DNA from 2 places in the Paenibacillus sp. FSL H8-0048 genome. Region 1 is predicted to be linked to the other one. Evidence: riboswitches for the same ligand, from Rfam matches in the RefSeq annotation. Region 1 holds a riboswitch; the other holds the start of a gene.
What was found. A riboswitch is a leader RNA that binds a small molecule or an ion and turns the genes downstream of it on or off. The one in region 1 is predicted to bind cyclic di-GMP.
Positions count from the first base shown of each region.

Region 2: it holds a riboswitch for cyclic di-GMP, as region 1 does, so the genes downstream of both, NSU18_RS17605 (anti-repressor SinI family protein) here and NSU18_RS14430 (PA14 domain-containing protein) in region 1, are expected to answer to the same signal.

Region 1 covers NZ_JBBODF010000001.1:3,403,980-3,420,217, reverse strand. Annotated here, with positions in the region: gene NSU18_RS14480 (O-antigen ligase family protein) at 1-562, shown strand, start outside; gene NSU18_RS14475 (WecB/TagA/CpsF family glycosyltransferase) at 559-1,332, shown strand; gene NSU18_RS14470 (O-antigen ligase family protein) at 1,434-2,861, shown strand; gene NSU18_RS14465 (oligosaccharide flippase family protein) at 2,827-4,206, shown strand; gene NSU18_RS14460 (glycosyltransferase family 2 protein) at 4,537-5,391, shown strand; gene NSU18_RS14455 (glycosyltransferase family 4 protein) at 5,378-6,568, shown strand; gene NSU18_RS14450 (glycosyltransferase family 4 protein) at 6,565-7,704, shown strand; gene NSU18_RS14445 (glycosyltransferase) at 7,806-8,906, shown strand; gene NSU18_RS14440 (UDP-glucose dehydrogenase family protein) at 8,911-10,251, shown strand; gene NSU18_RS14435 (sugar phosphate nucleotidyltransferase) at 11,180-12,553, shown strand; cyclic di-GMP riboswitch class I at 12,692-12,772, shown strand; gene NSU18_RS14430 (PA14 domain-containing protein) at 12,787-15,189, shown strand; gene NSU18_RS14425 (glycosyl hydrolase) at 15,384-16,238, shown strand, end outside.
Region 2 covers NZ_JBBODF010000001.1:4,147,038-4,163,275, forward strand. Annotated here, with positions in the region: gene NSU18_RS17580 (hypothetical protein) at 1-830, shown strand, start outside; gene sipW (signal peptidase I SipW) at 832-1,434, shown strand; gene NSU18_RS17590 (TasA family protein) at 1,515-2,111, shown strand; gene NSU18_RS17595 (TasA family protein) at 2,151-2,741, shown strand; gene NSU18_RS17600 (helix-turn-helix domain-containing protein) at 3,039-3,371, shown strand; gene NSU18_RS17605 (anti-repressor SinI family protein) at 3,518-3,661, opposite strand; cyclic di-GMP riboswitch class I at 3,696-3,799, opposite strand; gene NSU18_RS17610 (2-oxoglutarate dehydrogenase E1 component) at 4,515-7,382, shown strand; gene odhB (2-oxoglutarate dehydrogenase complex dihydrolipoyllysine-residue succinyltransferase) at 7,442-8,758, shown strand; gene NSU18_RS17620 (hypothetical protein) at 8,827-9,180, opposite strand; partial or broken gene NSU18_RS17625 (IS256 family transposase) at 9,285-10,477, shown strand; gene NSU18_RS17630 (L-lactate MFS transporter) at 10,905-12,161, opposite strand; gene NSU18_RS17635 (LytR/AlgR family response regulator transcription factor) at 12,296-13,027, opposite strand; gene NSU18_RS17640 (LytS/YhcK type 5TM receptor domain-containing protein) at 13,024-14,628, opposite strand; gene NSU18_RS17645 (nucleotidyltransferase family protein) at 14,824-15,402, shown strand; gene NSU18_RS17650 (methyl-accepting chemotaxis protein) at 15,596-16,238, opposite strand, start outside.

The sequences.
Region 1 (16,238 bases):
TTACTTCTATGATATCTCCCGCGCTTTTCTGAAGGGGAAGAAGAAGTATCTGATCCCGCTGCTGTGCTCGCTGCTGGTCATCACCGCGGCGGTATATATGCAGCTCGACAACCTCAAGAAGCGCTCCTTCGAACGGACGACCGAGACGGGAATTGACCTGTCGGGGCGGGCGGAGGCCTGGGAGTACTTCCTGAACAAGGCGTCAGATTCGCCGCTTGCGGGACGGGGGCTTGGAGCCGTAACGGTGGCGAATGACGGAACGCTCTACGGAGGGTTCGTGGTTCCGCATAACGAATATATCCGCTTTTATTACGATGGGGGATATGTTGGTGCCATCCTGCTGCTGCTGTCCTTGCTCGCTGTGTTTATTATGGTATACAGAGTTCTTTTGCCGGCGGTCAAACCTTATTTCCTGCTCTTTATTGCAGCATTTCTGATCTATTCTTTCACGGATAACACGCTGTCGACGGTCCAATTCATCATTCCGTTCTGTTGGTACCTGAACTGCCTGTACCGATCTTCACAGCTGGCCGATTCCCCACAAAAAGAAGTGATACGATGAACCAAGTGAACATGTTCGATGTCAATTTCGATAACTATGACTTCATGGACCTGCTGGATTATATCGACAGAACCATTCAGGAGCGGAACCAGTCCTACATCCTGACCTGCAATGTCGATCATGTGATCAAGCTGCGCAAGGACAAAGAGTTCCGGGAAGTGTACTCTGAAGCAGGTGCCGTAGTCGCGGACGGGATGCCGATCATCTGGGCTTCCAAAATGCTCGGCAAACCGCTGAAGCAAAAGGTGTCCGGCGCGGACCTGTTCAGCCGCCTGGGCAATGCGTTCGAGCAAAGGCAATACCGGTTATTCTTCCTCGGTGCCGCCGAGGGAGTGGCGGAGCAGGCTACGAAGAATCTGAAGGCCGCCTTCCCGGGCATTAACGTAGTGGGCTGTTACTCGCCTTCCTACGGCTTCGAGCACAACGAAGAAGAGAACCGGCATATTATCCAGATGCTGACCGAGAGCCAGCCCGATATCGTGTTCGTAGGGGTAGGCGCACCGAAGCAGGAGAAGTGGATCTACCGTCACTATACCTCCTACCAGGCGCCGGTCTCCATCGGGGTGGGTGCAACCTTCGACTTCCTGTCCGGCTCAGTGAAGCGGGCACCGGATTTCATGCAGAGAACCGGCATGGAGTGGCTCTGGAGACTTAGTCAGGAGCCGGGCCGGTTATGGAAAAGATACCTTGTCGACGATGCCCAGTTCCTGGTGCTCCTGCTCAAAGAGCTGCGCAAACGGGGCAAGGTGAAGAACAGCAGTACAGATTGAAGAACGCGGCGAAAGACGGGAGGCAGGGAATGAAGATGCTAAGCAGAGATGAGAATAATCTGAATCTTCCATCGGCACAAGCCGTGAAGTCGGCTGTACTGATGACCTTGATCTGTGCTGCGGCGCTGGCCCTGCCGCTGGCGATCGGCTTTGCCAGTGCGAACCTGAGCGCGTCGAATAGCCTGCAAGGCATCATTCTGGCAGGCATCCTTTTTCCGGCCTTGCTGCTCTCCCTGCTGAATCCGCGGATGCTCATTCCGTACACGCTGCTGATCTGGGCGGTTGCCCCGGAGCTGCGGCGGATTGCAGACTGGTACGAAGGCGTGTATCACTCCGTTTCCCTGCTTAGTCTGGCCCCGCTGCTGACCGGAGCGACCTTAGCCATTCCGGTGCTGCGGGAAATTCACCGGATTCGCAAGTCCTCCACCCGGATCATGCTGTTGTTCTCCGTCGCCCTGGCCTACGGCACATTGATCGGTCTGGCGAAGAACGGCATCGGCTCGGTATACGATCTGGCGAATTACATCGTACCGCTGCTGCTGATTCCCTTCTTCGCGGTCACGCCGTTTAAGCCGAAGGATATCGACCGGCTGCTGTACGCTTTTGCCAACATTGCCGTGCTGGTTGCGGTCTACGGGATCGTGCAGTATCTGACTGTTCCTCCCTGGGACGCCTTCTGGATGCGGAATGCCGATATGATGTCCATCGGGACTCCCTATCCGCTGGAGATCCGGGTCTTCTCGACCCTGAACTCTCCGGGTCCGGCAGCAACCTTCCTGGTCTTCGCTCTGGTGCCGATGATTCTGGAGAAAAGATGGCAGGGGACCCTGCGCTGGCTCGGTGTTCTGCTCGTAGTGGTCTGCCTGCTGACTACGCTCGTCCGGTCTGCATGGCTGGTCCTGCTGGTGATGCTGCTGGTCTACATCGCTTCCTCTCCCTCCAAGGGTAAATGGAAGACGCTGCTCCAGCTCGCCTTCGTGGCAGCCGCGCTGTTCTGGATCGTTCCGAAGCTTCCGGGAGCAGAGGGGCTGGTGGCCCGGATGGAGACCCTGACCTCCGTACAGGAGGATCATTCCTACAATGAACGCCTCAGCCTCTGGACCAACATGCTGCCGATGGTGGCAGGCAATCCGGTAGGGCAGGGGATCGGCAGTGTAGGCCAGGGCACCAAGCTTGGCAACGGCGGAGAGCTGGGGGAATACGGCAATATGGATAACGGCTTCATCGCGCTGCTGCTGACCTTCGGCGTACTGGGCGCATTGTTCTTCTTCGGGGCACTCGGCGCGGTCATCAAGGAGATCGGCGCCAGAGTCACCCGCAGGAATGAACTTCAGCCCTACGCCAGACTGGCGCTGGCGGCGTGGATGGGAGCTGTAGCCAGCCTGATATCGGATAATGGCTTTCCCGGTCTTAAGGGGTATCTGATCTGGATGCTGATCGGACTTGGCCTCAGCGCGAGGGAGCTCACTCAAAGCAGAAAGAAGGGACTACCGCATGCAGCAGTCAAGCGCCAAATCACTACCCGCTAACCGGGTATGGTCCACCTTCCGCAGGTTCACGAAGAGTAAGGACAATAGCTCGGCTGCTGTCAAAACGATGTTCGTCAGCGTGCTGATCCTGCTGGTCAATATGCTGACCGGCGTACTGACTGCCCGTTATCTCGGCCCGTCAGGCCGGGGGGAGCAGACAGCGATGGTGAACTGGTCGCAGTTCCTGGCCTTCAGCATGAGCTTCGGCATTCCCTCGGCGCTGATCTACAACGCCAAGAAGAATCCGCAGGAAGCCGGGGTGCTGTACCGGATGGCCCTGCTGATCGGCCTGACGTTCGGAACCATCGCCATGACGGTCGGAATACTGGTGCTGCCTTATTGGCTGGGGTCCTTCAGTCATGAGGTAGTGGTCTTCGCCCAGTGGTCGATGATTCTCTGCCCGCTGATTGTGGTGTCGCAGATCAATAACGCGGCCTTCCAGTTCAGAGGAGATTACAAGACCTTCAACTGGATGCGGTACCTGGTGCCGCTGCTGACACTGGGAGCCATCGGGATTCTGATCCTGACCGGCTATATGAATCCTTATACAACCGCACTGGCTTATCTGGTGCCATCGGTTCCGCTGTTCATCTGGATGACCTTCCTGCTGCTGCGGACCTACAAGGTTAAGCTCCGGGATTCCTATCTTAATTTCAAAAGATTGTTTACCTACGGTCTGGGCTCCTACGGGAATGACCTGCTTGGACAATTCTCAGTATACATAGACCAGATCATCATTGCCGGATTACTGAGACCGGCAGATCTGGGGCTCTATGCGGTAGCGGTCAGCCTGTCGCGTATGGTGAACTTCTTCGCGAATTCAATCACGGTGGTGCTCTTCCCGAAAGCCTCCGAGATGTCGAAGGACGAAGCGGTTGCCCTTACCTTCAAGGCTTTCCGGATCAGTACTACCTGTACTTTGCTAGGCGCAGTGTTCCTGATGCTGGTAGCGCCCTTTGTCATCCCGCTGCTCTACGGCAAGGATTTCAATACCGCGCTTACCGTGTTCCGCCTGCTGCTGCTGGAAGTGACCATCAGCGGCGGGACGCTGATTCTGGCTCAGGTGTTCATGGCGCTGGGCAAGCCGAAGTTCGTATCCATCCTGCAGGGGGTCGGCCTGATCCTGGTGATTCCGCTGCTCTTCCTGCTGGTGCCGAAGTTCGGATTGTTCGGAGCCGGGGTGGCGATGCTCTCATCAGCCGTGCTGCGGTTCCTGTTCATTATTCTCAATATCAGGTACAACCTGAAGGTCAAGCTTCCGCGGCTGCTCATTAACGCCCAGGACCTTCAGTGGATGAAGACGACGATGAATTCGTATATTCGCAAGAAACCTATGGATGTGTAGGCAGTTAAGGGTTTTGATTCAAGCGTTTAGAGTAAGACTCAAATGGCTTGTAGCTGGTTTAGCGAGCCGAGAACACGAGGCGAGCCCTTATCTGCTTAAAAAACTATGGGATGGTGTTGGAGAAGCGGAGGGGAAGTTTGGAGCTGTAGGAACGAAGTGTCCGCCTGAAAGCTTTTCGAAGAAAAGCTCGCATCGGAAGCATAAGCAGTTCTCTGATTTCACCCGCTAACAGCGGTCCAATCAAGGAAATCAGAGAACAACAGCGGCCAGAAGCCCAAACATTCCCCGCAGCGACGACACACACCAGACCATATAAGGAGGATACCTATCATGGATTCAGTAACAAGCGTGCTTGGCGGTCGGGGCAGCTACCCTGTCTCGGCGGTCATCATTGCCCAGGACGATGAAGTTCGGATATCCAAAGCGATTCAGTCCTGCCGGTTATTCGCCGATGAGGTGGTCGTAATCGACGGAGGAAGCAAAGACGGGACCGTAGGGCTATCCGAGAGCCTGGGATGCCGGGTGTATGTCAACCCCTGGCCCGGATATGCGAAGCAAAGGGAATTCGGAGTGGAACGTGCCATCCATGATTGGGTCTTCCTGATTGATACCGATGAAGTGGTCAGCGAGGAGCTGGCCCGGGATATCCTGGAGCGCAAGCCGGGACTGACCGATGCTACGGTGGCATTCTCGCTGTACCGGATTGGCGACTTCCTCGGCAAATGGCTGGATAAAGGCGAATACCTGGTGCGGCTGTATAACCGCAAGGAATACGGTATCCGCAACTCTCTGGTGCATGAGATGCCCGAGGTGTCCGAGGAACGGACGGTGAAGCTGAACGGAACGCTGTGGCATCAAGGCTTCCGCAGCATCAACGACCATGTCGCCCGGTTCAACAAATACACCGATCTGGAAGCAGAGAGTGCGTTCGCCAGCGGCAAGCCGTTCAAGCTGAGCCACCTGCTCCTGCGTCCGCCCGCACGGTTCCTGCAGAAGTACTTCCTGCATGGCCTGTTCAAGAAAGGCATCTCGGGCTTCGCGGTATCCGTCTTCTGGGTGATGTATGAATTCATGGTCGGCTTCAAGCATTACGAATTGCACAGCGCAGGCAGGCTGGCCCGGCATAACGAAGCGGGTCAGGCCGAGAAGGAGAACAAGGGGGAGAGAAGCTATGTCGTACAATGACGGACTCAACATTATGACGACCGGCCTCAGCTGGCCCTCATTACAGCCCGGAGGACTGAACACCTATTTCAAATCCGTGTGTGAACAGCTCTCCTCACGGAACCGGGTGCATGCCCTGATTTGCAGCCAAGAAACGCCGGAGACGCCGAAGGAACTGATCATCCACAATGCCGGTGATCCGAAGGAGACCATCTGGAAGCGCAAGGATGCCTTCCAGCGCAAGGCGGCCTCCCTGATGGGGGACGGCAGCGGGCGGATCGATATCCTCTACACCCACTTCGCCCCTTACGGCATCGGGCCTGCAATTGAAGCGAAGAAGCGGGGGATTCCGGTCATCATGACCTTCCACGGCCCGTGGAACGAAGAGATGAAGATTGAAGGTCAAGGCATCAAGCATAAGGTCAAAACAACGATTGCCAAGTCGATAGAACATAAGGCTTACAAGCTGGCGGACAAATTCATCGTCCTCAGCGATTACTTCCGTAACATGCTGCACGAACTGCACGGTGTACCGCTGCACAAGATTACCGTCATTCCGGGAGCGGCGAATGTCGAGCGGTTCACCCCCGCTCCGAACCGGCTGGCGATCCGCCGGACCCTGAATCTGCCGGAAGGCGCGACCACCGTCCTGACGGTCCGCCGGCTGATGAACCGGATGGGGCTGCTGCAGCTGCTGGAAGCCTGGAAGCAGGTGGCGGAGAGGTTCCCGAACGCGATTCTGCTGATCGGGGGCAAGGGCCCGCTGCGCGGGGAGCTGGAAGAGCGGATCGCCGATTACGGATTGGGCAACAAAGTCCGCCTGCTCGGCTACATTCCCGATCATGAGCTGGCCTCCTATTATCAGGCAGCGGATATGTTCGTTGTTCCTTCCCAGGCGCTGGAAGGCTTCGGCCTGATTACCGTTGAGGCTTTGGCCTCGGGGCTGCCGGTGATGGCTACGCCGGTCGGCGGCAACAAGGAGATCCTCCAGGGCTTCCGGCCGGAGCTGCTGTTCAAGAGTGCAGCCAGCGAGGATATGGCGGAGGGCATGATTCATATGCTGAGCAACCGCAAGCTGCTGCCGGGCCGGGACGAGTGCCGGAATCATGTGCTGGAGAAGTACACCTGGCAGCATGTGGGCGACAAGATTGAATCTTTATTCCTCGAAACCTTGGGAAAGGGTGTGAGCGTAGGATGATCAAAGTCGCTTATATCGACCACACCGCCAAATGGAGCGGGGGCGAAGTCGCCCTGTTCAACATCCTCACCAACATCGGTGAGCAGATTGAGCCGCTGGTGATCCTGGCGGAGGAAGGCACGCTTGCGGAACGTCTGCGGGAGAAGGGCATCGATGTCCGCATTATCCCGCTGGATGAGAGCATCCGCAGCCGCGGCCGTAATGCCGTGAACCTCGGGGCTCCGGCGGCTGCGATGAAGCTGCTGGCCTATGGCCGCAAGCTGGCTCCGCTGCTGAAGGAGGAGAAGGTGGATTGTGTGCATACCAATTCCCTGAAATCGGCCTTCTACGGAGCTGTTGCTGCCAAAAAAGCAGGCGTGCCGCTGATCTGGCACATCCGGGACCACATCGGGGCGCCTTATCTGAAACCGGTTGTCGCCAAGGCGATCCGGCTGCTGTCACGCCTGCTGCCGAACGGGGTCATTGCCAATTCCCACTCCACGCTGAATGCGCTGGAGCTGCCGCGCTCGAAGAAGACGCTGGTCGTCTACTCAGCCTTCGCCAAGGCGATCGGCGAAGGAATCGGCCGGCGGGAGCGGAAGGACTTTAACGTCCTGCTGGTCGGGCGGCTCGCCCACTGGAAAGGCCAGCATATTGTGCTGGAAGCGGCTAAGGCCTTCAAGCAGGACAGCCGCGTGAAATTCTGGCTGGCCGGTGACGCCCTGTTCGGGGAGGAAGAATACAAACAGGAATTAATTCAGCAGATGCAGCGGGATGGCATCACCAATGTCAGCCTGCTGGGTCATGTGGATGATATACAAGGACTCATGAACCAAGCGGATTTACTGATCCATACGTCGATCACTCCTGAGCCGTTCGGCCAGGTCATCGTCGAAGGCATGGCGGCCGGACTGCCGGTGATTGCCTCTAATGAAGGCGGACCGGTAGAGATCGTAGTTCCTGGTGAGACAGGACTGCTGATCCAGCCCGGAGATGCCTCTGTACTTGCAGACTCCATCACCTGGATGCTGAACCATCCCGAAGAGCGTAGACGGATGGCAGACAATGGAATGAGACGGGTGAAAGAGCATTTTGTCATCGAGAACACGGTCAAGGACATCGTCGCTTACTACAAAGGTCTGCTGGCAGTCACCTGACCTTCCCGCTCCATAATGCTTAAGGCTTGCATCACATCTGTCTCTAACCATGCGTTCACTGCTTGATGATGCTGCTCCATAAAACTTTGAGGATGATTCACATGAAAATTGCGATAGCGCACGATTATTTAATCCAGATGGGCGGGGCGGAACGGGTGGTGGAGGTGTTTCATCACATGTACCCGGAGGCTCCGATCTTCACAACGGTTTTTAACGGAAGCCGCCTGACCGATAACCTCAAAGATGCCGATATCCGGGCCTCCTGGCTGCAGAAGATTCCGGGAGTGAAGCGTAATTTCAAAGGGGTGCTCCCGCTCTACCCCATGGCAGTCCGCGATTTGGACTTCAGCGGGTATGATATCGTTCTTAGCTCCAGCAGTGCATTTATGAAAAGCATCCAGGTGCCCGAATCCACCTTCCATCTGTGCTACTGTCATACGCCGATGCGCTTCGCCTGGGACTATGACACGTACATGGAGCGGCAATCGAATTCTGGGTTGTTCAAAAGACTGCTTAAGGTGTATATGCAGCGGCTCAAGAACTGGGATCAGCGCACCTCCAAAAATGTGAACCAGTTCGTCGCCAACTCCTCCGTCGTGAAGACGCGGATTCAGAACTATTACCACCGGGATTCCGATGTGATTTTCCCGCCGATCAATACGGCCCGCTTCACCAGCTCCCCGAGCATTGGAGATTATTATCTGATTGTCTCGCGGCTGGTCTCCTACAAGCGGATCGATCTGGCGGTGGAGGCGTTCAACCGTAACGGTCTGAAGCTGTATATTGTCGGGGACGGACCGGACCGCAAGCGTCTGGAAGGCATGGCCAAGGGAAATGTATCGTTTCTGGGCCGGCTGGAGGATGAGGAAGTCACAGGGCTGATGTCCCAGTGCCGGGCGTTTGTTTTCCCGGGGGAAGAGGATTTCGGCATCACGCCGCTGGAGGCGAATGCTGCTGGAAGACCGGTTATCGCCTATCAGGCCGGGGGAGCGCTGGACACGATTATTCCATACGTTAACGGCGTATTTTTCCAGCACCAGGAAGTTGATGATTTGCTTAAGGCCATTGATGAGGTGGAGTCCTATGCGTGGGATATCGACCAGATTATGGGCCATGCACGCAAATTCGATGAGCAGGCGTTTATGGTTCAGTTCAAGCAGTATGTGGAACAGGCCTACGTCAATTTCCTAAAAGGAGGATGAAAGTATGAAACTCGCAGTGATTGGTACCGGCTATGTAGGACTTGTATCAGGCGTATGCTTTACCCTAAATGGAAATCATGTCATCTGTGTGGATAAGGATGAGGAGAAAATCACTAAGCTGAACCGGATGGAATCTCCCATCTATGAGCCGGGCATTGAGGCCCTGATCGAGATGAATCTGCGCGAGGGCCGGCTGAGCTTCTCGTCCGATCTTCAGGAGTCGGTCCGCCGCTCGGATATCGTCATTCTTGCCGTGGGTACACCGTCCCTGCCGGGCGGCGAAGCCGACCTCAGATATATCGAAGGAGCGGCTGCCGAGATTGCGCAGGCGATGGAGGGCTATAAGATTATTATGACCAAGTCGACTGTCCCCGTTGGCACCAATGAGCGTATCCGCCAGCTGATCTCCTCCCTCACGAATCATCCCTTCGATATCGTCTCTGCGCCTGAATTCCTCCGTGAAGGCTCTGCCATCCGCGACACGCTTCATCCCGACCGGATCGTGATCGGACTCGACAATCCTGAACTGGAGCCGACCATGCGCGAGCTGCATAAGGGCTTCACAGAGAATGTATTCGTCACGGATATCCGCAGCGCCGAGATGATCAAATATGCCTCGAATGCTTTTCTGGCGACGAAGATTTCCTTCATTAATGAGATTGCCAACATTTGCGAAAAGGTAGGAGCGGATGTCACCGAAGTCGCAGGCGGCATGGGGATGGACCAGAGAATCGGTTCGACCTTCCTGCAAGCCGGTATCGGCTATGGCGGCTCCTGCTTCCCGAAAGACACCAATGCGCTGATCCAGATTGCCGGTAACGTGGATTATGAGTTCAAGCTGCTCAAATCCGTCGTTGAAGTCAATAAAGGCCAGCGCTTCATGATTATCTCCAAGCTCCATGAATCGCTGGGCAGCCTGCGCGGTGCGGTTATCGGCATCTGGGGGCTTGCCTTCAAGCCCAATACCGATGATGTCCGCGAGGCCCCGGCCCGTGAGATCGTCGAGGCGCTGGTCGCCGAGGGCGCCATTGTGAAGCTGTACGATCCCATCGCTGCGGATAACTTCCGCAAGGAATACGATCATCCGCAGCTCCGCTGGTGCGGACTGGCGGAGGAGGCGGCCGAGGGCAGCGATGCCGTCTGCCTGCTGACCGACTGGAGCCAGTTCAAGGAGATCAACCTGCACGCGCTTGCGGGAACCATGCGCCGCCAGGTGCTGATCGACGGCCGCAACGTCTATACCAAAGAGCAGATCGAGGGCACCGGCCTTGAGTACATCTCCGTCGGCCGCCCGCAGATGGGCGGGCTTAGCGGATTCTCCGCCAGCGTGGCTGGCGCGGTGTAGCTGGCGATCCACTTGAAGGCGTTACGCCGGAAGTAGGCTGCGCGGCGAAATGAAGGGGATAAATCCCCTTGAATGGGCCGAAAGTGGGCCGCGCGGCGAAATGAAGGGGATAAATCCCCTTGAATGGGCCGAAAGTGGGCCGCGCGGCAAAATGAAGGGGATAAATCCCCTTGAATGGGCCGAAAGTGGGCTGCGCGGAGAAATGAAGGGGATAAATCCCCTTGAATGGGCCGAAAGTGGGCCGCGCGGCGAAATGAAAGGGATAAATCCCTTTGAATGTGCCTAAAGTGGGCTACGCGGTGAAATGAGAGGGATAAATCCCTCTGAAGGTGCTTAAAGTTGGCTGGATGTGGAAATGAGGAGCACAAGTGCCCCTGATTTCTCGGATTCGAGCCAATTGGAGCAACTGAGCAGCATTTGTGTCCCGTACTTAAACTAACCAGCTTCTGCCGCCGCAAATTTGTGCGGCAAGCCCTTGGAACAAGAGTCTTGATTCCCGGTTTTGAATTCCGGTCTTGGAATTCTTGCTTTCTCTAGCCGCTAGGTCAGCGGCGACGCCTTGGAACAAGCGGCAGCCCGCTCCTATTGCCGCTACAACAAGCCGGCAATACCCGGATCTTTAGCCGGGAGCTTCGCCTGCGGGCGAAGCGGTTATGAAATCACAAGCCTGTTATGAAATGGAGCGGAGAGGAATTTTGGAGCTGTAGGAGCGTAGCGTCCGCCTAAAAGCTTTCCGCAGGAAAGCTCGCTTCGGAAGCATATGCTGTATTTGGATTTCTACCGCGAGGAGCGGTTTTAATCAGGAAATCCAAATTGGGCAGGGGCCGTAAGCCCAAAATTCCTTGCAGCGACCCTCATAACAGGCGGGGTTTTAACTTACAACCGCAATAAGAAATACCCAATAACAATACGATATGGAGGGTTCACTATGAAACTAGTACTTCTATCAGGCGGCTCAGGCAAGCGGCTCTGGCCGTTGTCCAATGATTCACGCTCCAAGCAATTTCTGAAGGTACTGGCAAGTCCGGCAGGTGAACCGGAATCAATGGTACAACGGGTATGGAGACAGCTGGAGGAGAATGGCATGGCCGGGTCCTCTTATCTGGCGACCGGACGCAGCCAGGTGGAGATGATCCAGAGCCAGCTCGGCAGCGGGGTGCCGATCATCGTGGAGCCGGAGCGGCGGGATACCTTCCCGGCCATTGCGCTGACGGCGGCCTATCTGTATTCCATCGCGGGAGTTTCCCCAAGCGAGACCGTGGCGATTCTGCCGGTGGACCCATACGTGGAATCCTCCTTTTTCGAAACGGTGCTGCAACTGGAGAACACTATGCTGGTGAGCGGAGCGAACCTGGCGCTGATGGGCGTAGTGCCCGAGCATGCTTCGGAGAAATACGGCTACATTATTCCAACGGGCGCAGATGCGGGAGCGAATGGTTATCTGCAGGTCAGCCACTTCCAGGAGAAGCCGGACCGTGTGCAGGCCGAGGAGCTGATCAGCCAGGGCGCGCTCTGGAACTGCGGGGTGTTCGCCTTCCGCCTGGGTTACCTGCTGGATATTCTGCAGCGCAAAGGGCTGCCGCTGAATTACGAGGAGCTGCAGAAGCAGTATAAGCTGCTGTCTTCCATCAGCTTCGATTATGAAGTGGTGGAGAAAGAGGAGAACATCGTCGTGCAGCCGTACGCAGGATTCTGGAAGGACCTGGGTACCTGGAACACCCTGACCGAGGAAATGACCAGCAACCATGTCGGCAAGGGCTTCGTAACGGCAGACTCCGAGGGCACCTCGCTCATTAACGAGCTGGATATTCCGATTACCGTGATCGGGGCGAAGGATCTGATTATCGCCGCCAGCCCGGACGGCATTCTGGTGACACACAAGACCGAGAGTCCGCGGATCAAGGAAGTGCTGAAGACCTTTGAACAAAGACCGATGTACGAGGAACGCCGCTGGGGCCACTACAAGGTGATCGACTATGTGAAATATGACGAGGGCAACGAGGTGCTGACCAAGCGGATTTTCATCAATGAGGGTAAGAATATCAGCTATCAGCTGCATCACAAACGCAGTGAAATCTGGACCTTCGTCAGCGGGGAAGCCAGCATAGTCATCAATGAGAAGATGCATACGGTGAAGGCGGGAGATGTGGTGCGGATACCGGAAGGGACCAAGCATGCCATTCTGGCTCTTACCGATGTGGAGTTCATTGAGGTGCAGACCGGGTCTGAGCTGGTAGAGGAAGACAACATCCGTATTACTCTGGACTGGGAGGATATAGCGCTACATCAGTTCATTTCGTAGGTCTAACTTATCTATTTAACCAATTGTTACAAAATCAAAACAGGTACTCGGAACTATTTATTCGGAGAAATTCGCGTTTGCTCTACAAAAAAATTGCATAAAGACGATAATTTACGGTAAGAGGGATTGATCCTTCCAAAACGACAAAGGCAAACCTGATCGAAAGACAGGGACGCAAAGCTATAGGGCCTTCGCAAGAGTGGCAGCCTGGCTACCGAAAGGAAGAGAATATTGTGAAAACTTACCGTAAGTCTCGTTTGCTCTGCGCTGTGCTGTCGCTGGCCGTGGTATGGTCTGCTGTACCTGTGGGACTGGGAATCGCCCCTTCCACCGTCAAGGCTGCCCCTTCTGAAGGAGCGCCGGTGAACCCTAACGCCTCAGCCGAGGCGGTCAAGCTGCTGAACAATCTGTATGAAATCTCGGGAAATGGAATCATTACAGGCCAGCATGACTATTTCGAGAGTCCGGATGAGCTGAGCAACAAGCTGAAGGGAACAAGCGGACAATACGCAGCACTGCATGGTTATGAGCTTGGAGCAATCGGTGGGCAGAGTGAGAGCGGAGTAGCTGCACAACGCAAAAATATCGTCTGGAGTGCGACGAACTGGTCCAGAGCAGGCGGCATTGTCGCTATGACCTTCCACCAGAATCTGCCGGGCACCAAGTACGAATGGTCCAATGTGCAGAAGTCAATCACCCAGGCGCAATTTAACAAATACGTAACCCCCGGAACACCAGAGTATAATGCGCTGATCACCGATCTGGATAAAGTAGCTGTCTCTCTGAAAAGCCTGCGGGATGCTAAGGTTCCGATCCTCTGGAGACCTTACCATGAAATGAACGGCGGCTGGTTCTGGTGGGGGAAGAAAGATAATTTTGCAGCATTGTGGAATATTATGTATGACCGGTTCGTGAACGTTCATCAGTTAAATAATCTGCTCTGGGTATGGAACCCGAATGCGCCGAATGCAAACTCCGATCCCTATCCACGGACTTATCCGGGTGCGGACAGAGTGGATGTGCTGGCGGCGGATATATACAATAATGACTACTTGAATAAATACCATGATGATCTGACCAGCCTGGCTGGCGGCAAGCCGATAGGCATCGGCGAGAACGGTGAAATGCCAAATATCTCGAAGCTGAAGCTGACCCAGCAGAATTATGTGTTTATGATGAACTGGGGCAAGATGCTCTACGAGAATAACAGCACAGCTACGATCAAGAATTTCATGAATGACAGCTACACACTGACCCGTGACCAATATAAGGCCTGGTCTGCTCCGGCGGCGGCTCCTAAGCCAACCGCAACGCCGACACCAACACCAACCGTAACACCGACACCAACTGCAACACCAACGCCGACGCCAACTGCAACGCCGACACCAACACCAACCGTAACACCGACGCCAACTGCAACGCCGACACCAACACCAACCGTAACACCGACGCCAACTGCAACGCCTACCGCAACACCTACCGTTGCGCCGAAGCCGGTCCCAACTCCCGGTGATACGGAGGGTAAGCCTGCCCAGAATGGCTTGCTTGGAGAATACTTCAAGAACATGACGCTCTCGGGGACACCGGTTATGGTCCGTAACGATGATGTCATCAGCTTCAATTGGCGTCAGGGTACCCCTAATGCCGCACTTGGAGTAGATTACTTCTCGATCCGCTGGACCGGCCAGATTAAGCCCGCTTACAGTGAGACTTATCAGTTCTATACTACATCGGATGACGGTATCCGCTTGTGGGTGAACGGCACAGCCGTCATTGACAGCTGGGTCAAGCAGAGCGGAACGGCCCGCACAGGAAGCATAGCCTTGACTGCCGGGCAACTGTACGACATCAAGGTAGAGTATTACGAGAATGCAGGCGATGCGAATGTTCATCTGATGTGGCAGAGTCCCAGCCAGGTGAAGGGAACCGTACCTGCAAGTGCGCTTTTCTCCAGGGCAGGCAACACATCCATACCTGCTCCGGCTGCAACCGCAGTACCGACCACGGTACCAGCAGCGACAGCAGCACCAGCGCAGACAGCAACGCCGGCACCAGTAACGACACCAATGCCAGCACCAACACTGACGCCATTACCGGCACCGACACCAACGCCAACACCGGTGCCAACGCCGACAGCGGCTCCTGTTCCCGTTCCTACTCCTACAGCAACACCGGTGGATCTGCCGGTAGAAGTCCCTGCTGCTAATGGATTGTACGCGGAATACTTCAATAACATGACGCTTTCGGGCGAACCCGCTGTAGTGCGTACCGATGCTGTGCTTGATTTCAACTGGCGCCAGGGCTCGCCGGATGCCGCTATCGGCATAGACTTCTTCTCTGTCCGCTGGAGCGGGAAGATTAAGCCGCTGTACACGGAGACTTATCAGTTCTATACCCATTCCGATGACGGTATCCGCGTACGGGTGAACGGTGAGCTTGTGATTGACAGCTGGGTGAAGCAGAGCGGCACTGAACGCATGGGCAGCATCAGCCTGACCGCAGGCGAGCTGTATGATATCCAGGTAGAGTATTATGAGAATCAAGGGGATGCAAAAGCGCGGCTGATGTGGCAGAGTCCGAGCCAGGCCAAGGGTACCGTTCCGGCAAGCGCGCTGTTCCTCCCGTCCGCTTCCTAAGCTCATAAGGTCCGCAGCTGTGTTCATCATTGGCGCTGTTACTGGTTAAGACGTTACAATTATAAATCCTGTAAGCCACACTCTTAATGGCCCTGCTTACCAGCAGGGCTACTAAGCTATAGAAAGGCAGACAATCCGGGTGGTATAACCTCAGGGTTCTGCCGGAGAAGTGTGGCTGGAGAAAGGAGATTACATTGAACACTTACCGTAAGTACAGGCTATATACAACTATTTTCCCTCTAATCCTTATCCTTTCATTACTTCCATGGGGGGAAGGGCGCAGTCTGCCCGCAGCCGCCAAGGTTACGGCACCTGCCGCCCCCGCTCCCATAAAGCCCATTAATCCTTCGGCCTCCAAGGAGGCTTCCGCACTGTTAAGCTATCTCAGTGATCTTAGCGGCAAGGGGATGATCTCCGGCCAGCATGATTACCTGGAGAGCCCCGATGAATTCAATAATAAGCTCCGCACAACAAGCGGCCGCTATGCGGTTCTGCATGGCTATGAGCTGGGAGCTATAGGCAATCAATCCAAGGAGACCATTGCCAGACAGCGTCAGGCTGTCGTGGACAGTGCTATACGGTGGCATGAGGGTGGTGGCATTGTCGCCATGACCTTCCATCAGAATCTGCCGGGAACCGCGCCGGTATGGACCAATGTGCAGAAGCCGATTACCCAGAGTCAATTCAAGCTGTATATCACTCCCGGAACGCCGCAGTACAAAGCATTAGTTGCCGAGCTGGATGAAGTGGCCAAGTATCTGGGCGAGCTGCGCGATGCCGGAGTTCCGGTGCTATGGCGGCCCTATCATGAAATGAACGGCGGCTGGTTCTGGTGGGGGCAGAAGGATGACTTCGCGAAGCTCTGGGACCTGGTCTATGACCGCATGGTGAATAAGCATAAGCTGAACAATCTGCTGTGGGTGTGGAATCCAAATGCCGAGAACAAGTCGTCTGAGCCGTATGCCGCCTATTTTCCCGGCACCGCCAAGGTGGATATTCTGGCCGCCGATATTTATGACAATGATTTCAAGCAGTCCTATTATGATAGC
Region 2 (16,238 bases), 740 kb from region 1:
TGGTGAATCTCGATCCTAACTGTCTGGAAATCCGTGATGCACAGTTCTTTGACCAGATTCAAGAGAGTCTTCAGCAAAGCGGGATTCTCTCGGAGCCGCTGGCGGAGACGTTAAGCGGAATTGTGCAATACCTTGGCTCGATTCATGATATCGGCGGTTCCTTGCCTACCGGTAATCCCGACCGCGTCTTACTCCGGCAGGATGACTACAGCTTCCCCGCTGAGGAGCCTGTGCTCTCATTCGTAACCAGCGCCTATCAAGTAGATTCGCAGGTATCCCCTGCGCTGCTGGCCGCGTATGAGCAGTTGAATACCGAATTAACAGCGTCCAAGGATACCCTGACCTCCACCATCCACACCTTAGAGGAACAGCTGGCAGAGATCGCTGGTGCCAAGACGGCCCTTGAGGACAAGGCGAAGGCACAGCAGGAGGAAGAGAAACGCCTGACGCTGGAAAAGACCGATAAGGCCAGAGCGGAAGAGGCCGAACGGCTCGCCATAGAGAAGCAGAAGGCTGCTGACGAAGCGCTGAAGCTGGAGCATGAACAAGCCCGGAACCAGCCGCCCGCAACCAGTCCTCCTGACAAAAGCCAGCCGGCAGAGGAGCCCGCTCCAACAGCGCCTGTACAGGATACTCCAGTCCCCACAGCTTCAGCAGCAGCAGAGGTTATTGCTCCAGCGGCCACTCCTGTGCCTGAGATTCTTTTACCGGAACCCACTCCAGATCAAGGACCTAACGGCGTAATTCCGGGCACTGTGATGGACGACGGGCAGCCTGCTCCTGCAGCTACACCGTCTCCACAATCCGACACCAGCAAAGGCGGCGAATAAGATGCGCATCCGAAAAATAGCAGGTACGATCATCTCCACACTGATTCTGATTGTGTTCCTCGTGCTGATCACAGCCGTTGTGATCTCCAAAGCCTCCGGCGGCGAGCCCTCCTTCTTCGGCTATCAGATTAAGACGGTTTTGTCCGGCTCCATGGAGCCAGGCATCCAGACCGGTTCCATTGTGGCCATTAAGCCGGGCGGAGACATGACGCGGTTCCAGAAGGGCGATGTGATCACTTTTCTGAATCCGGATAATATTCTGATCACCCACCGCGTGGTCGATGCCGAGCTGAACAGTGCGCTGGGGCAAGCCAGCTATATCACCAAGGGCGACAATAATGATGCAGCCGACACCGCGCCCGTCAGTTCCACGAATGTGGTAGGTGAGTACACCGGCGTAACCGTCCCCTATGTGGGCTATGCCATGAGCTTCGCAGTCTCCAAAGCCGGCAGCGTAGTGCTGATGATTATTCCCGGGCTGCTTCTGCTCCTCTACGCGCTGTATTCTTCCTGGAAGGCCGTTGCGGCACTGGAAAAGAAGAACGTGGCTTCATCCGCAGCCAGCGGAGGCGGGCCGGATAGTCTGACTGACCTCGTCCAATGATCGATTGTCCTCTCCCGTTTACGAAACGCGGAGCCACAATACAGCTCTACAAAGCAGACTCATAAGAGAGGGATGAACAAATGAACGTCAAAAAAACATTAGGTCTCGGCGTTGTATCGGCAGCATTAGGCTTAACCCTGGTCGGCGGAGGTACCTTCGCTTACTTCAGCAGTACCTCTACTTCTTCAGCTTCTTTTAACAACGGAACCCTATCATTGAAATCTGATCCCTCTGTCATTGTTAATCTCAGTAATCTCAAGCCGGGAGATACAGTCTTACGGGACTTCAAGCTCAAAAATGACGGAACGCTCAATATTCCCAAAGTGGTACTGCGCACCTCGTCCGCCATTACAGACGCCCAAGGTGATAACGGTACGCATAATTTCAAGGATGATATTATTGTGACCTTCCTAGTAAACAAGGATAAAAAGGAATCACCGCTTCTGGTCATCTCGCTGGCCGATCTGGAGAAGGAGAGTCCCGATCTGGTGGCCCGGGGAATTCTCGGAGCAATCTTAGGCGGAGAGAAATCCGGCATCAAAGCCGGTACCTCGGATGACCTGACCATTCAATTCGCCTTCAAGGAGACCCTCCAGCCGCAGAACTATTATCAGGGCGATACGCTTGCGCTGACGCTGAATTTTGAAGCCAACCAGGAAAAAGGCAGTCTCAAATAATTTCAGGGCAAAACAAACCATTCGAGGAGGAAATCAATCATGGGTATCAAAAAAACATTGGGTCTTGGCGTAGCATCGGCGGCACTGGGCTTGTCTTTAATCGGCGGGGGCACCTTCGCTTACTTCAGCTCCACAGCCACCAGCACGGCAACCTTCGCCGCAGGTACGCTGAAGCTCGGCTCTTCCTTCAATACTCCGGTAGCGTTGACGAATCTGAAGCCGGGAGACTACACCGTCCGCACCTTCACCTTGTCCAATGACGGCACACTGGATATCAAATTCCTCAAGCTGGCCACCACTTACACCGTAACCGATGCCAAGGGCGATAACGCGGGCCAGGATCTCGGAGACCACTTCAAGGTCAAGCTTCTCGATAACACGTACACCGGCGGTTCACTAAGCGGTCATGTGCTGTCCGAGATCTCCCTGAAGGATCTGAAGAACACCCCCAGCTACGATCTCGTAGCAGCAGGTGTACTGCCAGGAGGGATTGCCGCAGCCGGGTCCAAGACCTTTAAGATCGCCTTCGAGTTCGTAGACAACAGCCAAGATCAGAACATTTTCCAGGGTGACGGCCTAGCTCTGAACTGGACCTTCGATGCACTTCAAGGACTGGGAGAGGCCAAGTAAGTCAACACTCAAGTGGAAAACGGCTTTGCCGTCCTTTGAAAGGACGATACCGTTTCAGCAAGACGGCACATCCTTCCCCCAACCGGGCCGGGTGTGCCGTTTCCTTTTCCCAGGCTGCCGGGCTTAATGATTTTTGTCCGATTTGCGGTTTTTTGTTATACTGACAAGTGAAAACGGCTTTGCCTTTCTATGAGGGCGGTACCGTTTCAGTGAGAAAGATAAGGATATAGCGCGAAGCATATCACTTCTTATCTTTTAATAAAAAGTACGGAGGGCGTTGTAATCGTGTCAGATACTATGGGAGGCCGCATCCACAAACTCCGGCTGGAGAAGGGCTATTCGCTATCCGAGCTTGCGGATAAGGCTGATGTGGCGAAATCATATCTCAGTAATGTAGAACGCAATATTCAATCCAACCCCTCCATTCAATTCATCGAAAAAATCGCTGACGCGCTTCAGGTATCCATTCATGCACTGCTGTATGGCGGACTGGCAGAGACGGAAGAACAGGCTCTGGACGGGGAATGGTTCCGGCTGGTTCAGGAGGCCATGGCCTCCGGTATAAGCAAACGTGAATTCAAGGAATTCCTTGATTACCAGAAATGGCGGATGGAACAAAAGGACAATTAAACGCAGCATTGTATGTCACAGGGAAGACTCCGCACGGCAGGGAGGCCGCCTTCGGCGAAGGCATGCTTTCAAGCGGCATACAGAAAAGGCACAGCGTACCGGGCGCTGTGCCTTTTCTGTATGTATCGCAGCAATGATGACCGTCCTTACATCGCCTGGAGCGCCTTCTCACTTAGAAACCGGCGGATCTCCTCCGCCGCGATCCCCGCCTGCTTGGCAGACATCAGCAAGTGCACCCATTCTAAATCCAGATCTACTGCCTGCAGCTCGTCATTCCCCTGGTTGGACATATCCAAGAAATCTCCTCCTAGAATTTTCGCGTCCCCAGGCAGTCCGGCCATCATAGTAGTATTGCTACTTTGTAGTATCTCTACTTTAGATCCGAGACTTTGTGCCCCTGTCTTTCGGCAGGTTTACCTTTTACTGGACCCTTTCCATCATGAAAGGATCTGGCAAGAATCGATGAAACCGTTCTCCGCAATAACATTATACAAGATCATGCGCGATTAGTGTGTCGTTTTCTGGAATTTTTTTATGATAAAATGTGAGGAAACTTAGCTAATATTGCCAGTGGCTTGTATAAATATTTCCAGTTCCAAGTTCAAACCCTAGGTAATAGTTTAAATATACTAAAGGGAACTCTAACTGCTCCGCCTTACCGCTGCGCGCAACATCGCATAGAGACAATTACCCATTTGTATGGATTACGGACAGTGATATGGATTGAACTTGTTGAAAATTTAAGTTAAGGAAAAAGTGGCGGAGGGGAATTTTGGAACTGGAGGAGCGGTAGCGACCGCCTTTGTCTGCGGATTTCAACCGTTAACAACGGGATAAAATCAAGAAATCTGCAGACAACAGCGGCCGGAGGTCCAAAACTTCTCTGGAGTCACGGCCAATCCCAAAGCATAAAAATCAATTTGTTCAATTAAAATACATGATTAATGCCTATTTATGATAGTTCCGTATGAATACTGTAATGAATCATGCCAAATTGCGAACGGATTGACCGAAAGTATGAATTGATTTACCCCGCCGGAAAGTAGCACAATAAGGTGAGAATGAAACCGCAAACATTTGCAGCTCCGCCAAGTGGCACACTGGATGCCCCGCGTGGAGTTTATCCGTTAGGAGGACCTATTCATGGCAGTCAAAGAGCCCTATAACGACACAGTATGGAGCAAATACTACGGCCCCAACCTGGGCTACATCCAAGAAAGATATGAGCAATTTGTCAAGGACCCCTCTTCTGTTGAACAACATTACCGCGATCTCTTCACCGTATCCGGTCCCCCTCCGCTGGCACCCGATGCCGAGAGGGCTCCAAGGCCTGCCGTATCAGCAGATGCGCAGTGGCTCAAGAAGGCTGTCAAGGCCTCGAAGCTGATCGCAAATATTCGAATATATGGCCATATGGCTGCAGACATTGATCCGCTGGAGCGCAGCACGAACCCGATGGCCAAATGGCTGGAGCTGGAGACCTACGAGCTTACCCGCGAGGATCTTAATGCTCTGCCTGCTTCGCTGATCTGGGATAATGCCCCTGCGGATGTGCATACCGCGATGGATGCCGTCCATAGAATGCGTCAGGCCTATACCCAGACCATTGCCTATGAATTCGGGCATGTACACGATGAACGCGAGCTGCGCTGGCTCAACAGCCAGGCGGAATCAATGACCTCCCCTGCCCCGCTGAATAATACAGAGCGCAAGGAGCTGCTGAAGCGGCTGGTTCAGGTGGAGCATTTCGAGACCTTCCTGCACAAGACCTTCGTCGGGCAGAAACGGTTCAGCCTGGAGGGCAATGATGCCCTCGTGCCGATGCTGGATGAGATTGTGCGGGCCGCCGCGCATGACGGCGCAGAGCATATCCTGATGGGCATGGCCCACCGCGGAAGACTTAATGTGCTGGCTCATATTCTGGGCAAGCCCTATGATATTATTTTCTCGGAATTCCATCACTCGCCGAACAAAGAGCTGTTCCCTTCGGAAGGCTCTATGGGTGTGACCTACGGCTGGAGCGGTGATGTGAAGTATCATCTCGGGGCTGACCGCGCCGTCCGCGAAGGCGAGACCGTTCGCACCCGGATCACGCTGGCCAATAACCCGAGCCATCTTGAATTTGTCAATCCTGTCGTCGAGGGCTTCACACGCGCCGCACAGGAAGAGCGCAATGCTCCGGGACTGCCTAAGCTGAACACAAGCAAGGCTATGGCTGTGCTGATGCACGGCGATGCCGCCTTCCCTGGCGAAGGTATTGTCGCTGAGACGCTTAATATCGGCAAATTGCAGGGTTATCAGAATGGCGGTACCGTGCATATTATCGTCAATAACCGGATCGGCTTCACCACAGAGAGCGAGGACTCCCGCTCCACCCATTATGCCAGCGACCTGGCCAAAGGGTATGAGATTCCGGTCGTGCACGTCAATGCCGATGACCCGGAAGCCTGTATTGCCGCTGTCCGTCTGGCCAGTGCTTACCGCCATATGTTCAAGAAGGACTTCCTGATTGATCTGATCGGCTACCGCCGCCACGGGCATAATGAAATGGATGATCCCGAGACAACTCAACCGATTGTGTACGGCAAAGTGCGCAACCACCCTACCGTCTACCGCTCCTATGCGGAGCGTCTTCAACGCGAGAAGGTGGTCACTGCCGATGATGTGAAGAACATGATTGCCGAGGCTGAGAGTGTCCTTCAGCAGGCCTTCGACCAGATGAAGGAAGGCAAGCAAAAGAATGCGGAGTCTAAGACCGTCGTCGCGCTGGATAACGATAGTCTCCAGCAGCGTCCTACAGCCTTCCCTCTGGCCGGTCTGCAGGAGATTAACCGCGAGCTGCTGCGCGTACCGGCCGGCTTCAAGGTCTATCCGAAGCTGGAACGGATTCTGCAGCGCCGCAAGGATGCACTGAATGACGGAGAGCGGGTAGACTGGGCGCTGGCAGAGACACTTGCCTTCGCTACGATCCTGAAGGACGGCACGCCGATCCGCCTCAGCGGACAGGATGCACAGCGCGGCACCTTCGCCCACCGCCATCTGGTGCTGCACGACAGCGAGAACGGGGAACTCTATGCTCCACTGCATCAGCTGAGTGATGCCGGCGCTTCCTTCGGCGTCTACAACAGTCCGCTGTCCGAGGCCTCTGTCCTTGGCTTCGAATATGGTTATAATGTGTTCGCACCGGAGACTTTCGTTATCTGGGAAGCTCAATACGGAGACTTCGCCAATGCCGCTCAGGTCATTATTGACCAGTTCATTTCCGCCGGCCGCGCCAAGTGGACGCAGCGCAGCAATCTGACGATCCTGCTGCCTCACGGCTACGAGGGCCAAGGACCAGAGCACTCCAGCGGTAGATTGGAACGGTTCCTCCAGCTCTCCGCCGAGGAGAACTGGACTGTAGCCAACCTGACCACTGCTGCGCAGTATTTCCATCTGCTCCGCCGTCAGGCCGCGCTCTGCGGACAACCGGATGCCCGGCCGCTGGTGATCATGGCGCCGAAGAGCCTGATCCGTAACACGCGCAGTACCTCAGCCGGAGCAGACCTCGCTTCGGGCACCTTCCAGGCGGTTCTTCCCGAGCCGCTGCTCGGCAGTAAGCCGGAAGCCGTGAAGCGCCTCGTGGTATGCAGCGGCAAGGTGGCCATCGACCTGCAGACAGAGCTTGAGGCGACGCGCGGACAGGACTTCTCCTGGCTGCACATTTTGCGCATGGAACAGCTCTATCCGTTCCCGGAACGCGAGCTTGGTACTCACCTTAGCGGCTTCAGCTCTCTGGAGGAGATCGTCTGGGTACAGGAGGAACCGAAGAATATGGGCGGCTGGACGTATGCCGAATCCCGGCTGCGCGCCATCGCACCGCAGAAGGTCACTGTCCAGTACATCGGACGTCCGGACCGTTCCAGCCCGGCCAGCGGCTACGCAGATGTCCACAGCTTCGAGCAGCGGCGCATTGTACGGGAAGCCCTGAAATTGAATGCTGCAGTGCAAGCACCTGTACCGTCTTCCTGAGCACAGCAAGGCGGTCATCCAATATCACGCACACCACTATATTTGGGGAGGTACGGCCTGTGTCCGAGATAAAAGTACCCGATTTGGGCGAATCGATTTCCGAAGGAACGATCTACAAATGGCTGGTTAAAGAGGGCGATACTGTCGGCCAGGGGGATGTGCTTGCCGAGCTTGAGACTGACAAGGTCAATCTCGAGATCAGTGCGGAGGAGGACGGCGTCATCTCCTCCATCCTGCGCCAGGCGGGCGAGAACGTTGCCGTTGGCGAAGCCATCGGCATCATCGGCATCATCGGCAGCGCCGCTGGAGCAGCTGCTGCCAGCAAGCCGGCAGCAGACAGCGTTCCGCAGGGCGGCAGCGCGCCTGCTGCTGCCGCAAGTGCCGCAGCGCCTGAACCGGCCGCTGCGGTAACGGCTCCAGCCGCCGCCGAAGGTGCGGCGGCAGGCACTGCGGCCCTGGCCTCGCCGGGGGCGCGCAAGCTGGCGCGGGAGCGGGGCATCGACCTCGGCGAGGTCAGTGCCCGCGACCCAATCGGCCGGATCGGTCAGGCCGATGTGGATGGTCATAGCGCCGCCGGGCCGCAGGCCGCTGCGCAAGCGGCTCCGGCGGCGCGGCCGGAGCCGGCGAAGCCCGCGCCGCCGGCAGCGGGCAAGGCGCCGCATGCCGAGGACGGCAAAGCCACCGAGCGCAAGCGCATGTCGCGGCGGCGGCTGACGATTGCCAGCCGCCTGGTCGAAGCGCAGCAGACGGCTGCGATGCTGACCACCTTCAACGAGGTGGACATGACCGCGATTCTCGACATCCGCAAGCGCCGCAAGGATGCCTTCAAGGAGAAGCACGAGGTTGGACTCGGCTTCATGTCCTTCTTCACCAAGGCAGTCATCGGCGCGCTCAAGGCTTACCCGATGCTGAATGCGGAGATCGACGGGGAAGATCTCCTGCTGAAGAAATATTACGACATCGGCATTGCCGTAGCTGCCAAGGAAGGCCTGGTTGTACCGGTCGTCCGCGATGCCGACCGGCTTAGCTTCCCTGAGATCGAGCGGCGGATCGGCGAGCTGGCCTCCAAGGCGCGGGCGAATACGCTCAGCCTGCCGGAGCTTCAGGGTGGAACCTTCACGATCACGAACGGCGGAGTATTCGGCTCCCTGCTGTCCACACCGATCCTCAACACCCCGCAGGTCGGCATTCTCGGCATGCACAAGATCCAGCTGCGCCCCATCGCGCTGGATGAGGAACGCACGGTCAACCGTCCGATGATGTACATCGCCTTGTCCTACGATCACCGGATCGTGGACGGATCAGAAGCGGTCAGCTTCCTGGTCAGAGTCAAGGAATTGCTGGAGGACCCGGAATCTCTGTTGCTGGAAGGTTAATTCTCCGGCCACATAGTTTCTCCATCCACTTACATGATAAACATAAAGGCACCCGGCGGAGCGTAACCTTACGCTTCCCGGATGCCTTTTTTGTCTATCTGCTGACTCCGCCATACCCGCTCATACCAACATGCGCCTGTTCCCGGCAGCCCACGCGCATCACCCAATCCAATTGTAATCGGTTTTTCGACCACATTTAGCCGAGGCTGCGCATCCGGTCCAATTGTAATCGGTTTTTCGACCACATTCAGCCCACGCGACTCACCCAATCCAATTGTAATCGGTTTTTCGATCACATTCAGCCGAGGCGGCGCATCCGGTCCAATTGTGATCGGTTTTTCGACCACATTCAGCCGAGGCGGCGCATCCGGTCCAATTGTGATCGGTTTTTCGACCACATTCAGCCGAGGCGGCGCACCCACGGATGGCGTAAAGTAAGTTGTGTACCAAGATTTGGAGTCTAGTCAGACACCAAAAAAGTAGGGTATCCTCGGGATTGCGAAACCACCAAGGAGGAACCCTACCAATGAATATTTTACCCGAAAGTTCTCTGAATAATCTATTTGAAAAACTTGTTAAAGATTTTGTGAAAGACAACATGGAACGCCTGTTGCGCGCCGAAATCCAGGGGTTTATGGAGAGTGAAGAAGCCGGTGCCAGCAATAGTCGCAATGGCTACTATACGCGAGACTTACACACGAAATACGGCCATATCGAGGATCTTCAGGTCCCCGGGACCGCCAAAGCCTTTTCCAGACGCAGATGTTTGAGCCGTACCAGCGGCGGGACGGATGGTTAGAAGAGGCCGTCATCCAAATGTACAAATCGGGCATGGGTACGCGGGATGTGGCCCGGTTCATTGAAAGTATGTTTGGCAGCCACTACTCCCCCACCACGGTCAGCAATATTACGGCTACGGTGCTAGACGATATCCACCAGTGGCAGAAACGGCCCCTGAGCAAACGGTACTCCGTAATCTACTTGGATGGGCTGTACGTGAAGCTGAAACGGGGCACGGTTCGTGGCGAAGTGGTCTACTTTGCGATGGGGATTGACGAGGAGGGACAGCGTCAAATTCTCGGGTTTTACGTGGGCGGCCAAGAGAGTTCGAATGGCTGGCGGGAGGTACTCAAAGACCTGTACGACCGCGGAGCGCAGGAAGTCCTGCTGGGTGTGTTTGACGGACTACCGGGGCTGGATGCGGCGTTTAAAGAGACCTATCCTCAGGCAGATGTACAGCATTGCGTAGTGCACAAAGTGCGGGCCACGTTCCCTAAAATCCGGATGGAGCACAGAACTGATGTCCTTGAAGCGTTGAAAACCGTATATACCGCACCGGATGAAGTGGTAGCCCGGGCTAACTTTGATACGGTCAAAGCGAAGTGGAACAAGCTATATCCGAAGGAAATGAGGTCCTGGGAGGAACAGTTATCCACACTCCTGACGTTCTACAAGTATCCGGAATCGATCCGTAAAGCGATCTACACGTCGAACCCCATCGAACGGATGAACAAGGAAATCCGCAAGCGTCTGAAACCGATGAACAGTCTGACGAACATGGATGCGGCAGAGAAAATCGTGTACCTGGAGATGCTGGAATACAATGAACGTCATGCAGGGCGGGTCGCCCAAGGCTTTGGCATGGATGCCGTTAAAAAGAAGCTAAAAGAGCTATTCGAAACACGCTATCCCTCTTTGCCCACACCGGAAGAGACATAGCAGAGAAATCCAGTTTCTGGGGGTCGGGGTTCCCCCTCCCCCAGAAACACTACACCCCAACCCGTAACCCCGGGGAGGTACTTCTACTCTCTTACACAAACTTCTTGACGCTACCCACCCAGTCCAATTGTGATCGGTTTTTCGATTACATTTGGCCCACGCGGCGCATCCGGGCCATTTGTGGCCGGTTTGCTGTATTAGAAACACTACTCACTTCATGCTGGAGTTGTGCCTCGAAAGATAAGTTTGTTTTCGACCATGAAAAAAAGAGATCCCCCACCCGCTTACGCGGGCGGAGGACATCTCTTCTTCTCAGATTTATTCTCTTTGTCTATAGTACTCAAATTTGTCTATAGTACTCTTATCTGTCTATTGTACTCTTATCTGTCTATAGTACTTTCTCAAGCCGACGTAAGTCGATATATGGTTAAGCCGTATGCCGTGAAGGCTTCAGGCTCATTCCCTTGGCTTTGGCTGCTCTGGCTACCGGAGGCTTCAGTGAAACCGCCAGGATACAAGCCAGAATACACAGCAGCCCGATGATGTTAAAAGTGGGCTTGAACCCGCCGAGGAAGGCGGCGATGAACGAACCGGACAGCGCGCCGATCCCGAAGCCCTGATAGATAATGCCGTAGTTCTTACTGTGATTCTTCAGGCCGAAGAAGTCACTGACAATCGCCGGGAAGACGGTAATGTTACCGCCGAAGCAGAAGGCGATAGCCGCCACACAGGCGAAGAACAGGCCATAGCTCAGCGCGGCATAGCTGAGGGTAAACATCGCCACAGCCGTTACCGCCAGCGTGATACTAATCAGCTTGGTCCGGCTTACCCGGTCGGATAATGCGCCAAGAATCAGGCGTCCAGCCGTGTTGAAAATAGCGATCATCGCCACAGCATTCGCCGCCGTCGCCACATCCATACCCGCCAGCTGCACACCGATATCCTTCACGATACCGATCAGATAGAGGCCGCTCATGCAGGCGGTGAAGAAGATCACGAACAGCAGGTACGCTTCCTTCGTGCGAAGCATTTCCTTCACGGTATAATCCTTGGGCAGCAGAGCCGCCCCGGAAGCGGACGATGCCCGGTTTCCCGCAGCAGTTACAGCAGGCGCAGCAGCCGGAGCCTCCCGGATCAGCAGCGAGCCGATGAGGATCATCATCATAACGATAAGGCCCCAGTATAGAAAAGCATTCGACACCCCCGCCGATTCAATCAGGCCGCCATTGATGTATTTGAAGATCAGACTGCCCGTTCCGTAAGCGCCCACGGACACCCCGGAGATCAGTCCTTTATTCTTCGGGAACCACTTCATCAGGTTGGACAGCGAAGTAATATACGCCGTTCCGTCCGCATACCCGACCACTACGCCAGCCAGCAGGTAGAACATCGGCAGGGAACTGGCCTGCGAGCTCAGAATCAGCCCCAGCCCCAGCAGTATGCCGGAGGCTGCAGTCAGTCTGCGGAGACCGAACCGGTCCTGCAGCTTGCCTGCGAACAGTGTGGCGAAGGCCAAAGCAAAGCTGGTAATAGAAAACGTTATCGAAACTGAGCTAAGCTCAAAACCAAATGTACTGACAAGATGTGCATTGAACAGGCTCCAGGTGTAGATGGTACCGAGTCCCATTTGCATAATTACTGTACCTAGTACGATGAGCCACCGTTTACTGGCTGTATCCGTTATCATCAGAATTCCCTCTTTCTCTCTGAAGTCGCTGAATCCGCTTCAAGGCTTCCTTTGCCTTTTCATTGTAGCGAATGGTGCTCCTTCTGAGAGAAATCCGGAATGAGATGACACTTACGGGGAATGAACTGCCGCTAGAGACGCATAATCTGCCGGAATTCCTTCACCTTGCTGCGGCTGACTGGCACCTCGGCATTCAGATCACGCAGCCGGAGCAGATAGGTATTGTTGAACCAGGGGATGATTTCCTTGATTTTGGACAGATTGACCAGATAGGAGCGGTGGCAGCGGAAGAACTGCTCCTGCGGCAGACGGGTATGGAATTCGCTGATACTTAAGGCCATGCTGTATTCCTCCCCCTTGGTAATCACACTCGTTGTTTTCTCCTGCGCCGAAGCATAATAGATCTCGTCTGCATCGACGACGATAATCTTTTCATTTTTCCACAGATTGACCTTATCGCTGCCCAGCTTCACCGGCCCCTCTTCCCCCTGGCGGCTCCCGGCCGCAATGGCCCCCTCCAGCTTCTGCAGCATCGCTCTGATCCGCGTCTCGCTGTAAGGCTTCAGAATATAGTCGAACGCTTCAATCTCGAACGCCTCGGCGGCATGCTCCTTATAAGCTGTAATGAACACAATATACGGCTTGACCGCGAACCGGCTGATATTATGGGCCAGCAGCACCCCGTCAATCGAAGGGATATTGATATCCAGGAAAATCACGTCCACCGTATCCGTCTGCAGGTACTTCAGCGCATCCAGCCCGTCCTCGAATTCCGCCGCAATCTTGATCCGGCTGTGGGTCTGAATCAGATACGTAAGCTCCTGTCTTGCCAGCACTTCATCCTCGACAATGATCGCTCTCATCGCTGCTCCTTCATCACATCAAAATAGATTTCCGTCCCCTTAGCCAGCCGCCGGATGGTCAGACCTTTACCGTAGATCAGCTTGATACGCTGGTGCACGTTGTTGAGGCCGATTTTGTTGCCTTCCATGCTTCCGCTGTAGACCTTTGCAATCGTCTCTTCACTGATCCCCGCTCCGGTATCGGCAATTCGCACCCTTACACTGTCTCCGTGGTCCTTGACCGAGATCTCTACAGTTCCGTTTCCTTTCCCCTTCAAAATCCCGTGGATAATCGCATTCTCCACCAGCGGCTGAATGACCAGACTCGGAATGCGTACCGCCACCTCATCGATATCGTACAGTACGCTCAGGCGGCTGCCGAAGCGGGCCTTCTCTATCTCCACATAATGCTGCACCTGCTGCAGCTCGCGCCGGATATCTATAGACTCATCGGTCAGCTCCAGATTGTACCGCATATACCCCGACAGATTGACAATCAGCTCGCGCGCCTTGTCCGGGTCGATCCTGATCGAGGAGATGATCGCATTCAGCGCATTGAACAGAAAATGCGGGTTGATGCTGGTCTGCAATGCCTTCAGCTCAGCCTTATTGGCCATCTCCTTGATGCCCTCAACCCGTGACACCTCCATCAGCGTGGAGATGATCTGTGAGAGCCCTACAGCCATAGCCTGGAGGGAATAGGTGATTTTATGCGCGTGGGTATAGTAGATCTTGAGTGATCCCGTCACCTCCCCCTTCTCCTTCAGCGGAATAATGATCAGCGAGCGGATGTCCCGGTTCATGTACTCGGTATCGTCGTCACGGATGGTAATCTCCCCGCTGCTCAGCGTCTGCTTCGTCTCCTCACTGATAATCTCATTAGCTTCGGCATAATATTCTTCCCCGACACCCACGTAGGCCAGAATGACTCTGGTATCGGTAATGGCCACCGCATCCGCCCCGATATCCTTCTGGATGATTCCGCAGATGGTACGCAGCGACTCAGGATTAATACTGCGGAAATACGGAAGCGTCTTATTGGCAATATCCAGCGCCAGCTTGGACTGCTTCGCGGCAATCCGTTCCTTCTCCCCTTCTACACTCTGTACAAGCGTAACGATCAGACCAGCACAGATCTGCCCCATTATCATTGGAAAAGCAATCTTCGACACGATGTCCACCCCCAGCGAGTGGGGATCAGCCATCACCAGAATCAGCAGCATCGTCAGTGCCTCGCAGGCCATCCCGGCAGCAATGGCAGCGATCCAGCGCCGTTCAGGCGAAGTGCGCCGGTAAATAATCCCGGATACCACACCGGCTGTAATGCTGGTAATCAGACACGGGAGCGAGGTAACCCCGCCGATATCGATCAGGAAGCGGTGTACGCCCGAGAGGACCCCGGTAATCAGCCCGACCCAAGGGCCGAACAGAATCCCCCCGGCTATAATGGCGATAATCCGCACATTGACCAGAGACCCTTCCACATTAATCCCGCTGTAGGTTCCGAAGATGGCGAACAGGCTGAAGATGATTGTGACAATCGCCAGCTCCTGCGGGGCATGAATCCCTTTGGCAAAAATCTCCTTGAACCGCGGCACCCGGCTCAGAACGAATAGACACATCAGCAGCAGCGCTGCCCGCTCAAACAATTGCAGCAAAATACTCAGATTATATTGCACACTCACGCCTCCATAGGACAAGCTATCGGTCCATTATAAGACGGGATAATGGTTATAGCAATCGGATCAGCCGCTCACCGCACGGGTGGTATATAATGGACAGAAACTAGATACAGCGTAAGGAAGGAGCGTCAAGGGATGAAGCTTCATAATGAACCGGACATTCTCCGGCTGGTGAAGGAAGATGACTGGATGATGGGAATTCTTGCCTTGGCCGCCGTGCCGCAGTTGCCGGACTGGTGGGTCTGCGCCGGGTTTGTGCGCTCCAAGATCTGGGATGTGCGACACGGATATAAGGAGCGGACCCCGCTTCAGGATATTGATGTCATCTATTATGACCGTAGTGACCTGCGGGAGGAGACGGAGAAGCTCTGGGAGACACAGCTGAAGGAGCAGCATCCCGGAATCCCCTGGTCGGTCAAGAACCAGGCGCGAATGCATAAGGTGAATGACCTGAAGCCTTACCGGTCCTCCACGGATGCCATGTCCATGTTCCCGGAGACCGCCACAGTGCTCGGCCTCTCCCTCCGTGAAGACGGCGAAGTCATTCTCAGCGCTCCCCATGGCGTAGAGGATGTGCTTGAGCTGGTGGTGCGGCCCACGCCTTACTTCGCCGCCAATCCGCATCTCTGGCCTGTCTATGAGAAGAGGATAGCCAGCAAGAATTGGCAGCGCATCTGGACCGGTCTGCGGGTCCTTCCGGCCGGGAAGCGTTAGCGGCCGGTCCCCAACCTCCCTGAAATCCAAGTGGAAACGGCTTTGCCGTTCTTGTAAAGGACGGTACCGTTTCAGCGAGAAATAGAAGGATAAGTTATCGTGTGCAACATATAACTTCTTATATTTCAAATAAGGAGCAGGCTGTCCCCGGCCGGGGACAGCCTGCTCCTTATTTAGAAGCCGTATTCTATTGTTACACTGCCAGATCGATTCCCACCACACCCACAACTTCCCCGTCGCTGTTCGTAATTGCTCTGGAGAGCGTGATGCAGGAACGCTTCGTAATGGCCGAGACATATGGCTGCGAGATGTATTGCCCTTCTGCCATCGCCCCGTTCCACCAGTCACGGCGCTTCGCATTCAGCAGCCCGGCCGCAGGCTCGGAGTAGATGAAGGTGCCATCTGTCCGGTTGGACCAGATGGCCTGCACATCCGGCACCTTATGCTTGCAAGCTGTAAGAACTCTGCCATGGATGTCCGCATCCGCTGCATACATCTCCTGCTTGGCTGCTATCTCCTGAAGCACCGTCTGCATTTCCGCAAGCCTCGCCGTATATTGGCTCAGCTCAATGACTTCGCGTCCGGCAATGCCGTTCACCGACTGCTGCAGGGTCTGAGATTCCAGCAGCAGGCTCGCGCTGATCTCATTAAGCTGCCCGATCTGGGTCCGCTGGCGGGTTACCTGCTCCAGGGTCAGGTCTACGCCTGCTATGGTCTCATTAACAATCCCCACTGCACCGCTTAGTTCGCCGGTCACCTCTGCGATCAGCCTGCTCTGCCGCTCGGCCGCAGCCGCTGACTCCGTAACTATGCCCCCAACTTCCTCCACCCGGGCT